Regions from separate parts of the Allokutzneria multivorans genome, predicted to be linked through region 1. Evidence: riboswitches for the same ligand, from Rfam matches in the RefSeq annotation. Region 1 holds a riboswitch; each other region holds the start of a gene.

The links. A riboswitch is a leader RNA that binds a small molecule or an ion and turns the genes downstream of it on or off. The one in region 1 is predicted to bind S-adenosylmethionine.
Region 2: another riboswitch for S-adenosylmethionine. It lies ahead of ABD798_RS10155 (methionine ABC transporter ATP-binding protein); the one in region 1 lies ahead of ABD798_RS29025 (aminotransferase class V-fold PLP-dependent enzyme).
Region 3: another riboswitch for S-adenosylmethionine. It lies ahead of thrC (threonine synthase); the one in region 1 lies ahead of ABD798_RS29025 (aminotransferase class V-fold PLP-dependent enzyme).

Annotation. Positions count from the first base shown of each region.
Region 1 is NZ_BAABAL010000019.1:245,758-249,024, forward strand. Features, by position in the region: gene ABD798_RS29015 (RluA family pseudouridine synthase) at 1-80, opposite strand, end outside; gene lspA (signal peptidase II) at 77-652, opposite strand; gene ABD798_RS29025 (aminotransferase class V-fold PLP-dependent enzyme) at 670-2,013, opposite strand; SAM riboswitch class IV at 2,051-2,165, opposite strand; gene ABD798_RS29030 (potassium/proton antiporter) at 2,271-3,267, opposite strand, start outside.
Region 2 is NZ_BAABAL010000006.1:98,884-102,150, forward strand. Features, by position in the region: gene ABD798_RS10145 (MetQ/NlpA family ABC transporter substrate-binding protein) at 1-466, opposite strand, end outside; gene ABD798_RS10150 (methionine ABC transporter permease) at 500-1,183, opposite strand; gene ABD798_RS10155 (methionine ABC transporter ATP-binding protein) at 1,180-2,193, opposite strand; SAM riboswitch class I at 2,404-2,494, opposite strand; gene rsmA (16S rRNA (adenine(1518)-N(6)/adenine(1519)-N(6))-dimethyltransferase RsmA) at 2,642-3,267, opposite strand, start outside.
Region 3 is NZ_BAABAL010000017.1:426,810-430,076, forward strand. Features, by position in the region: gene ABD798_RS22925 (DNA internalization-related competence protein ComEC/Rec2) at 1-639, shown strand, start outside; gene thrC (threonine synthase) at 703-1,965, opposite strand; SAM riboswitch class I at 1,977-2,108, opposite strand; gene holA (DNA polymerase III subunit delta) at 2,261-3,241, shown strand.

The DNA of each region.
Region 1 (3,267 bases):
AGGCCGAGCAGCTTCGACAGGCCCGCGTCGACGCGCATGCCCTCCAGGCCGTCCGGCACTGGCAGCGTTCGCGCGCTCACGACTGGGACTCCTTCTTCTTGGAAGACTTCTTCTCGATCATCGTGCCGTCGTACTCCCGGCCGAGCAGCGCCATCAGCACGATGAGCGCTCCACCGACGCAGATCGCCGAGTCGGCCACGTTGAACACCGGCCACACCGAGCCGTCCGGGGCGAACAGCGACAGGAAGTCGACGACGTGCCCGTGCAGGAAGCCCGGCGGGCGGAAGAGCCGGTCGCCGAGGTTGCCGAGGGCTCCGGCCAGCACCAGGCCCAGACCGGCCGCCCAGCCACCGGAGCGCAGGCGCGGCGCGAAGTACAGGATCGCCAGCACCACCGCCGCCATGATCAGCGACAGCACCCAGGTGTAGTCGGCGCCGATGGACCACGCCGCGCCGGGGTTGCGGACCAGCACCAGGTAGAGCCCGCCGCCGAACAGGCGCACCGGTTCCTGGCCCTCCAGGGACGCGACCGCCCAGAACTTGGTGACGATGTCCAGCGCCAGCACCACCGCGGCCAGCGCGGCGAACAAGCCGAGCCTGCGCGGTGGCGGCGGTGGTGTGCTCTCGGTGCTCACCGGGTCATTGTCGCTCACCCGGTCATTGTCGCTGATCAGAGATCGGCCAGGAACGGCGGCAGCGGCCGGGGGTCGTTGCGCGGGGTCCAGCGGCCGTCCACGAGCTCGTACTCCCACTTCGGGCCGTCCGCGACGATCCGCCGCAGCGCGCCGACCACGCGCGAGACGTGCTCGGAGTTGTTGCCCAGGCCCAGGCTGACGCGCAGCGCCCGGCCACCCTCGGAACCGCTCCCGGCGATCAGCCGCTTGGTGGCGATGTGGGCGCAGAACGCGCCGTCGCGCACGCCGATGCCGTACTCCGCCGACAGGATCGCGGCGAGCAGCCCGGCGTCGTGGCCGTCGACGGTGAAGCTGACAACGCCGACGCGGTCCGGCGCCTCGTCCCCGAACAGGGTCAGCTCGCGGAAGCCGGGCACCGTGGCCAGACCGGCCTTGAGCTGGGTGAACAGCTTGTCCTCGTGCGCCTTCACGTCCTCCCAGCGCTGCCGCGCCAGGACTCCGCAGGCCACGGCGAGCGCGTGCACGCCCACGACGTTGGGCGAGCCGGCCTCGTGCCGCTCGGGCACCTTCGACCAGCTCACGCCCAGGTGGTCGCCCCAGTCGACGACGTTGCGGGTGGCTCCGCCGCCGATCAGGTACGGCTCGGCCTGCTGGAGCCAGTCGGAGCGGCCGACCAGCGCGCCCGCGCCGAACGGGGCGTAGAGCTTGTGCCCGGAGAGCACGACGTAGTCCACCTCGGCGGCGCTGGCGTCCACCGGCCGGTGCGGAGCGAGCTGCGCCGCGTCGAGCACGGTCCGCGCGCCGTGCGAGTGCGCGCACCGGACGAGGTCGTTGACCGGCCACACCTCACCGGTCACGTTGGAGGCGCCGGTCAGCACCACCAGGCGCGGGCCGACCGGAGCGGACTTGAGCGCCTCGTCGAGCACGCGGACGGCCTCGGCGGGCGTCGCGGGGGTCTGCAACCGGTTCACCCGGGGACCGCGCCACGGCAGCAGCGCGGCGTGGTGGTCGGTGTCGAAGACGAAGACGCTGGTGCCCTTGGGAACGCTGCGCGCCAACAGGTTCAGCGAGTCGGTGGTGTTGCGGGTGAAGACCACGGCGTCGGTCTGGCGGGCTCCGACGAAGCGGCGGACGGCGTGCCGGGCCTGCTCGTAGATGCGGGTGCAGACCTGGGAGGCGAAGCCCGCGCCGCGGTGCACGCTGGCGTACCAGGGCAGCAGCTCGTCGACGGCGTCGCGGACCTGCTCCAGGCACGGGGCGCTGGCGGCGTGGTCGAGGTTCGCGTAGGGCACCAGCTCGCCCGTGACCAGCGGAACCGTCAGGCGCGAGCCCACGACGGAGGGAACCGAGGAACGGATGGGGGCGAACGCGAGCGACACAGCGACCTCCGTGAGTCCGTGGGACTCGCCGGGAGGGAGTCCGCGCTTGCTCACCGCGTTGCGCGGTGAACCAGGTCCTCACCTAGAGCACCCCACCGCGGTTGGAGGGTTGCCGACCAGCAAGCTAGGGCTTGTCGCTGGCACTCATGACCTTGCGATCGAAAGTAGCCGAGGACGCGCCAACGCGCCAGACCCCGTCCAGATCCTGGAACGCGACCTGCGCCACAGCTGACTGGAGCCGTTGCGGCGCAAGGGAATCAGTCCCCCGACTCGCCCTTCCAGCGCGCGTAGCGACCCGCGCGGTCGATGGCGCGGACCCGTCGTTCGGCGCCCTCGCGCACCTCCTCGGTGGCCACGATCAGCAGCTGGTCGCCCACCTGGATGCGCGTGGTGGGCTGCGGCGTGAACCCGGCCTTGCCGCGCACCACGAGGCTCACCGTCGCGCCGACGGGCAGCCTCAGCTCGGTGATGTAGACGCCGTGCAGCTTCGAGCCCTCCGGCACGCGCACCTGCAACAGCTCCGCGCCCAGCTCGTCCAGCGGCGCCGAGTCGACCTCGACCTGCTGCGGCTCACCTCGGCGCACGAGCCCGAGCATCCGCGCCACCAGCGGCAGCGTGGTGCCCTGGATCAGGGTCAGCACCACGACGAGCACGAACACCACGTCGATCAGCTGCTGCGCGCCGGGGACGTCCTGGGTCACCGGGATCAGCGCGAGCACGATCGGCACCGCGCCGCGCAGCCCCGACCACGACAGGAAGACCTGCTCCCGCCAGGGCACCCGGAACGGCAGCGCGGCGGCGAGCACCGACAGCGGCCTGGCGACCAGCACCAGCACCGCGCCGGTGATCAGCGCCGGGATGATCACGCTCGGCAGCCGCCCCGGCGAGGCGTAGAGGCCGAGCAGCACGAACAACCCGATCTGGGAGAGCCAGCCGAGCCCTTCGGCGAAGGACAGCGTGTCGCTGCGGTGCGGGAGCTTCGCGTTGCCCAGCACCAGTCCCGCGACGTAGGTGGCGAGCAGTCCCGAGGCGTGCAGCTCCTGGCCCGCCGAGTACGCGAGCACGCACACCGCGACTGTCGCAAGTGGATAGAGACCGGTCGCGGGCAACGCCGCGCGGCGCAACGCCTGACCGCCGAACCACCCCAGCGCGATGCCGACGACCGCGCCCACGCCGAGCTCGTAGACCACGAGCGCGGGTGTCCACCAACTGGCCGTCTCCGTGCTGGCGAGGAGGACGACCGCGATGTACACC
Region 2 (3,267 bases), on a different contig from region 1:
CGGTGGAGGCGAGCAGGTTCAGCGAGCGGGCGAGGTTGCTCGGGTCGTTGGGCAGCGCGACCTTGGCGCCCTGCGGCAGCTCCTCGATCTTCTTGACCTTCTTGGAGAACACCGCGAGCGGCTCCACGTGCACGGGGGCGACGGACTGGAGCTTGATGTTGCGCGCGCCGGTGAACTCCTCCAGGTAGGGCTTGTGCTGGAAGTAGTTGGCCTCCAGCTGGCCCTCGGCGAGCGCGGTGTTCGGCGTGACGTAGTCGCTGATCTCGACGACGTCGACCTTGATGCCCTTGTCCTTGGCCAGGTTGTCCGCGACGTAGCGCAGGATCTCGGCGTGCGGGACGGGGCTCACGCCGACGCGGATGGCGGCGTTGGGGTCCTTCGCGGGGTCCGCACCTCCGCAGGCACCCAGCAGGAGAGCGCTGGCGGTGACGACTGCGGCGGCGGCGAGCGTGCGGATACGACGCATGGGAATTCGTTGTCCTTAAAGAGAAGAAGAGGCTCAGGCGGTGACCCGGCGACGGCGGTCGATGCCGCGCGAGCCGAGGTCGAAGAGGAACTGCACGAGGCGGGCGAAGACGCCGAGCACCACGACGGTGCTGATCAGCACCTTGGTGTCGAAGCGCTGGTAGCCGTAGCGGATCGCGAGGTCACCGAGACCGCCGCCGCCGACCACGCCCGCCATGGCGGAGTAGCCGATCAACGCGATCACGGTGACGCCGATCCCGGCGACCAGTGCGGGCGCGGCCTCGCGGAGCAGCACGCCGCGCACGATGTGCGGCTTGGTTGCCCCGGTGGTGATCGCGGCCTCCACGACGGAGGTGTCCACCTCGCGCAGCGCGCCTTCGACGAGCCTGGCGAGGAACGGGATCGCGCCGACCGTCAGCGGAACGACGGCCGCGGTGCTGCCGAGCGTGGTGCCGACGATCGAGCGCGTCACCGGGAGCAACGCGATCAGCAGGATCACGAACGGCAGTGACCTGCCGATGTCCACGACGAAGTTGAGCAACCGGTAGGTCAGCGCCTGCGGGCGCAGTCCTCCCGGCGAGGTGACGTGCAGCAGCACGCCCAGCGGCAGGCCGCCGATCAACGCGAACACGGCGGAGAGGGCCACCATGTACAGCGTCTCCCACCCCGTTTCCGCGAGCAGCTCAAAGACGGTGGACCAGGGTGTTTCGGTTCTCACGCAGCAGTCCCCGCAACCAGGGTGGGCTTGTGGCGGACGACGGCGCCGCGCTCGCCGATCCACTTGAGGGCGGCGTCGGCCCGCTCGCCGTTGAGCGCGATGCGGAAGCGGGCGACGGGGGTGTCGTTGAGCCGGGTCATGCCACCGCCGAGCAGCGACAGCTCGACGTCGTGGCGGCTCGCGGCCTCCGGCAACAGCGCGCCGACCGCGGCGAAGCCGACCAGCACCACGTCGGCAACCCGGTCGTACTTGGCGGTGTGCTGTTGGGAGACCTGGTCCAGCTCGGGCAGCAGCGCCGAGGCGGTGCGGCTGCCGGGCTCGGAGATCAGGTCGAGGACCTTGCCGTTCTCCACGACGCGACCGTGCTCCAGCACGGCGATGTCGTCGCAGATCCGGCGGACCACGGCCATGTCGTGGGTGACCACCAGGACCGTGAGGCCCAGTTCGGAGCGCACGCGGTCGAGCACGGTCAGCACGGAACCGGTGGTCTCCGGGTCCAGCGCCGAGGTCGGCTCGTCGGCCAGCAGCACCGAGGGGCTCGCGGCGAGCGCGCGGGCGATGGCCACCCGCTGCCGCTGACCACCGGAGAGCTGGTCGGGGTAGTTCGCCGCCTTGTCCGACAGGCCAACGAGTTCCAGCAGTTCGGCCACCCGCTGCTTGCGCTGCGGACCGGGCACCTTCGCGGCTTCCAGGGGGAGCGCGATGTTGCCCGCCGCCGTGCGCTGGCGCAGCAGGGAGTCGTTCTGCGGGACGACGCCGATCTGCCTGCGGGCCGCGCGCAGCGAAGCGCCGGAGAGGCTGACCAGGTCGGTGCCGTCCACCCGGATCGAGCCGGAGTCCGGCTGCTCCAGCAGCGCGATGCAACGGGCCAGGGTCGACTTGCCGGCACCGCTGGTGCCGACGACGCCGAGGATCGTGTTGGCGGGAACCTCCAGGGAGACGCCGTCCAACGCGCGGACCTCGCCCCCCTTTCCGGGAAAGCTCTTGGTCAGGTTCTCAACAGTGATCACGATATGACTCCATGGCACGGCTGCCGCTCGTGACGGCAGCGCTCCGAGACCGTCCACAGTGGACGGTTAAGGGGGTGGGGTGTGAGAGGTGGTCAGGCGGCGGCGCGGAATGCGCGGCGACAGCCACTCACCGTGCGGAGGCACTGGTCGACACAGCGTCGACGGACCAGGTTGGGTCGACGTGCGGACATCGGCTGGCGAGACATGAGGACTCCATCGGTCCTGGCGTTAGCACCTGCCCGTTTCCGGGTGGTTGCTGCGGCGTCGCTGAGCCAGGTCTCTCGGCCGCTCGGGATGGATTGCTGCGAACAGTAGAACCGACGATGACGGACAGAGGCAAGTCGTTTCGGGTCTCAAGCGGTGGATCGTTCGGCACGTCACACTCACGGCCGAACGTGCAGGTGAACGCGCCGCGAACGTGAACTATTCCCGAATGGTGATACCAGTCTCAGAGTGAGGTACGGGCCTGCGCGATGCGCGCGAAGTCCACGACGTCCAACTGCTCCCCGCGCGTCGAGGGGTCGATGCCCGCCGCGACGAGACACTGCTCCGCAACGGCGGCGGAGCCCGCCCAGCCGGCGAGCGCGGCCCGCAACGTCTTGCGCCGCTGCGCGAAAGCCGCGTCCACCAACGAGAAAACGGCCTGGCGGTCCACAGTGGACGGTTCTTCTCTTCGCACGAAGGACACCAGCGCCGAGTCCACGTTGGGCACCGGCCAGAACACCGCGCGCGGCACCGGTCCGGCCTTGCGCACATCGGCGTACCAGGCGGCCTTGACGCTGGGCACGCCATAGATCTTGCTGCCGGAGCGCGCCGCGAGGCGGTCTGCGACCTCCGCCTGGACCATCACGAGCCCGCGCTTCAACGACGGCAGCTCGGCCAGCAGGTGCAGCACGACGGGAACGGAGACGTTGTACGGCAGGTTCGCCACGAGCGCGGTCGGCGGCTGCGCGAAGTCCGCGGCGGTGACCCTCATGCCGTCGGCCGGCAGGACGGTCAGCCTGTCCGCGTGGGCGGGGGCCTGCTCGGCAGCGGTCTGCTCCAGGCGGGACGCGAGCACGGGATCGATCTCGA
Region 3 (3,267 bases), on a different contig from region 1:
CTGAGCCACCTGCACGCCGACCACATCGGCGGGCTCGCGGCGGTGCTCGCGGAGAGATCTGTGGGAGCGGTCGCGGTCGGGCCACTGAGAGAGCCCGCTTGGGCGATGAAGGAGGTGCGTGACACCGTTGCGGCGGCGGGAGTTCCGTTGATCGAACTGAGTCGCGGTCAGCGGCTGGAGTGGCCCGGGTTGGCGCTGGAGGTGCTGGCACCGCTGAGGTCTCCGGCACCGCGGACTTCGGAGACACCCTTGCCGGGGACCGTGGTCAACGACGCCTCACTGGTGCTGCGGGCGCACACACCAGCGGGGCGGATGTTGCTGACCGGAGACATCGAACTGGCCACGCAAGCCGAGCTGCTGGCGTCCACAGTGGACGTCAGCGCGGACGTGCTCAAGGTGCCGCACCACGGGTCCCGCTACAGCCTGCCCCGGTTCCTGGGCGCGGTGCGGCCCCGAGTCGCGTTGATCTGCGTGGGCGCGGGCAACGACTACGGCCACCCGAGCCCACTGGTCCTGCACTCGCTCGCCGGAGTGCGCGTCCTGCGCACCGACCTGGACGGTGACGTCGCCGTTCTGGCCACCCGCGATGGTCTGGCGACCGCACGGAGAGGAGAACCACGGCCACCGCCCAGGCGGTGAGCGCTTGCCAGTGACGCTTTGCCGGTGACGCTTTGTCTGTGACCTGTCAGAGGCCGTGACCTGTCAGAGGCCGAGTGCTTCGCGGACGGCGGCGCTCGACGGCGGCACGGTGGCGCGCGGGCCGATCTTGTCCTCCACCGCGTCGAGGGTCTTCAGGCCGTCGCCGGTGATCAGCAGGACGGTCTCGGCGTCCGGGTCGAGCTGGCCGGACTCGATGAGCTTCTTCGCCGTCGCGACGGTCACGCCGCCCGCGGTCTCGGCGAAGATGCCCTCGGTGCGGGCCAGCAGGCGGATCGCGTCGACGACCTCCTCGTCGCTGACGTGCTCCACCGAACCTCCGGTGCGGCGCACGGTGTCCAGCACGTAGGGACCGTCGGCGGGAGCACCGATCGCCAGTGAGCGGGCGATCGTGTCCGGCTTCACCGGCTGGATCACGTCGTGGCCCGCCTGGAACGCGGCGGCGACGGGGGAGCAGCCGGTGGCCTGGGCGCCGAAGACCCGGTACGGGGTCGGCTCCACCAGGTCCAGCTCACCCAGCTCGCGGAAGGCCTTGTCCACCTTGGTCAACTGCGAACCGGAGGCGACCGGCACGACGATCTGCTGCGGCAGGCGCCAGCCGAGCTGCTCGGCGACCTCGTAGCCGAGGGTCTTGGAGCCCTCCGCGTAGTACGGGCGGACGTTGACGTTGACGAACGCCCAGTCCTCGTGGTCGGCGGCCAGCTCGGTGGCCAGCCGGTTCACGTCGTCGTAGTTGCCGTCGACGGCGATCAGCGCACCGTCGTACACGGCGGTGGTGAGCACCTTCGCGCGCTCGAGAGAGGAGGGGATCAGCACGACCGACTCCCAGCCCGCCCGCGCCGCTGCCGCGGCGACGGCGTTGGCCAGGTTGCCGGTGGAGGGGCAGGCCAGCACGGTGAACCCGAGCTGGCGCGCGGCGGCGAGCGCCACCGCGACCACGCGGTCCTTGAAGGAGTGCGTGGGGTTGCCGGTGTCGTCCTTCACCCACAGCTTGCGCACGCCGAGCGCGGCGGCCAGGCGGTCGGCCTTGACCAGCCGGGTCAGGCCCGGATCGGTGTTGGGGTGCTCCTGGACGTCCGAGGGCACCGGAAGGAGGTTGCGGTAGCGCCAGATGGAGCGGGGCCCCGCCTCGATCTCCGCGCGGGTGATCTTGCCGAAGTCGTAGCCGACCTCAAGGGGGCCGAAACACTCCGCACACGCGAACTCCGCGGCGAGCGGCACCTCGTTGCCGCATTCGCGGCACACCAGGGCGCGGGCCGGGCCGAGGTCGAACTGGTGGGCGCTGCGGCGCGCCTCGATGGTCGTCATCGCGAGGTCTCTCCTCATCTTTCCCGCTCGTGCGGGCCGGATTTGGCACCGTGATCGCCGGTGGCCTCGCGGAGATCCCGCGTGGTCTGGCGTCGGTTGCCGGGGTGTCGTAGGGCCGATCCCTCTACCCCTCTGGATGAGCTGTTCAGTTGTGGTGGTGCTGTGCGGAGGCGCGCCCTTCGGCGGCCGTCCGGTGGTCACGCTACGGCAACGTCCCACGGGAGAGCCACCGTTGCCCATGATGCGGGACGTGCGCGGCGGCCGCGCCGTCCGACCCTCGTGCGAGGATGGCGCGGTGAGTGCTCCCGCCGCAGCGCCAGCCCCGTTGCACCTGGTCATCGGAGAGGAAGAGCTCCTCGTCGAGCGGTCCGTGCGGGCCACGCTGGACGCCGCGAGGCAGGCCGATCCGGAGGCCGAGCTGCGCCGGGTCCGGGTGACCGATCTCACCCCTCCCGAACTGGTCGAGCTGCTCAGCCCCTCGCTGTTCGCGGAGGGCAGGGTGATCGTGCTGGAGGCGGCCCAGGACGCGGGCAAGGAGATCGCCGAGGCGGTGCTCTCCTACATCCGCGACCCCGCCGAGGGCGTGACCCTGGTCCTCACGCACACGGGGGGCGGGCGCGGCAAGCTCGCCAAGGAGCTGCCCGCCGCGTTGCGCAAGGCGGGGGCGGCGGTCGCGGAGTGCGCGAAGCTGACCAAGGCCAGTGACCGGGAATCCTTTGTGCGCAACGAGGTTCGGCGCGCGGGTGGCAAGATCGACGGGCCCGCGCTCGCGGCGCTGATGGAGACGGTCGGCAACGATCTGCGCGAGTTGGCGGCCGCGGCCTCGCAGCTCGTCGCGGACACCGGCGGCAAGGTCGACGAGCAGGCGGTGCGCCGTTACCACCGCGGCCGTGCCGAGATGACCGGCTTCGCGGTGGCGGAGAAGGCCGTTACCGGCGACCGCACCGCCGCGCTGGAATCGCTGCGCTGGGCGTTGCAGCTGGGCGTTCCGCACGTGCTGCTCGCCGACGCGCTGGCCGACGCGGTGCGCACCATCGCCAGGGTGGCCGGAGTGGGGCGGGCGGACCCGTTCCAGCTCGCGGGTCAGCTCGGCATGCCGCCGTGGAAGGTCAAGAAGGCGCTCGGCCAGGCGCAGGGCTGGTCCCCGGAGGGCCTCGTCGAGGCGATGGGACTCGTCGCCACCCTCAACGCGGAAGTGAAGGGCATGGCCGCCAGCGCGGACTACGCGGTGGAGCGCGCCGTGCTCAAAGTGGCCGCCGCGCGCAACCGCCGCTGAAGCGGGACGTACAGGACGCAACGGAC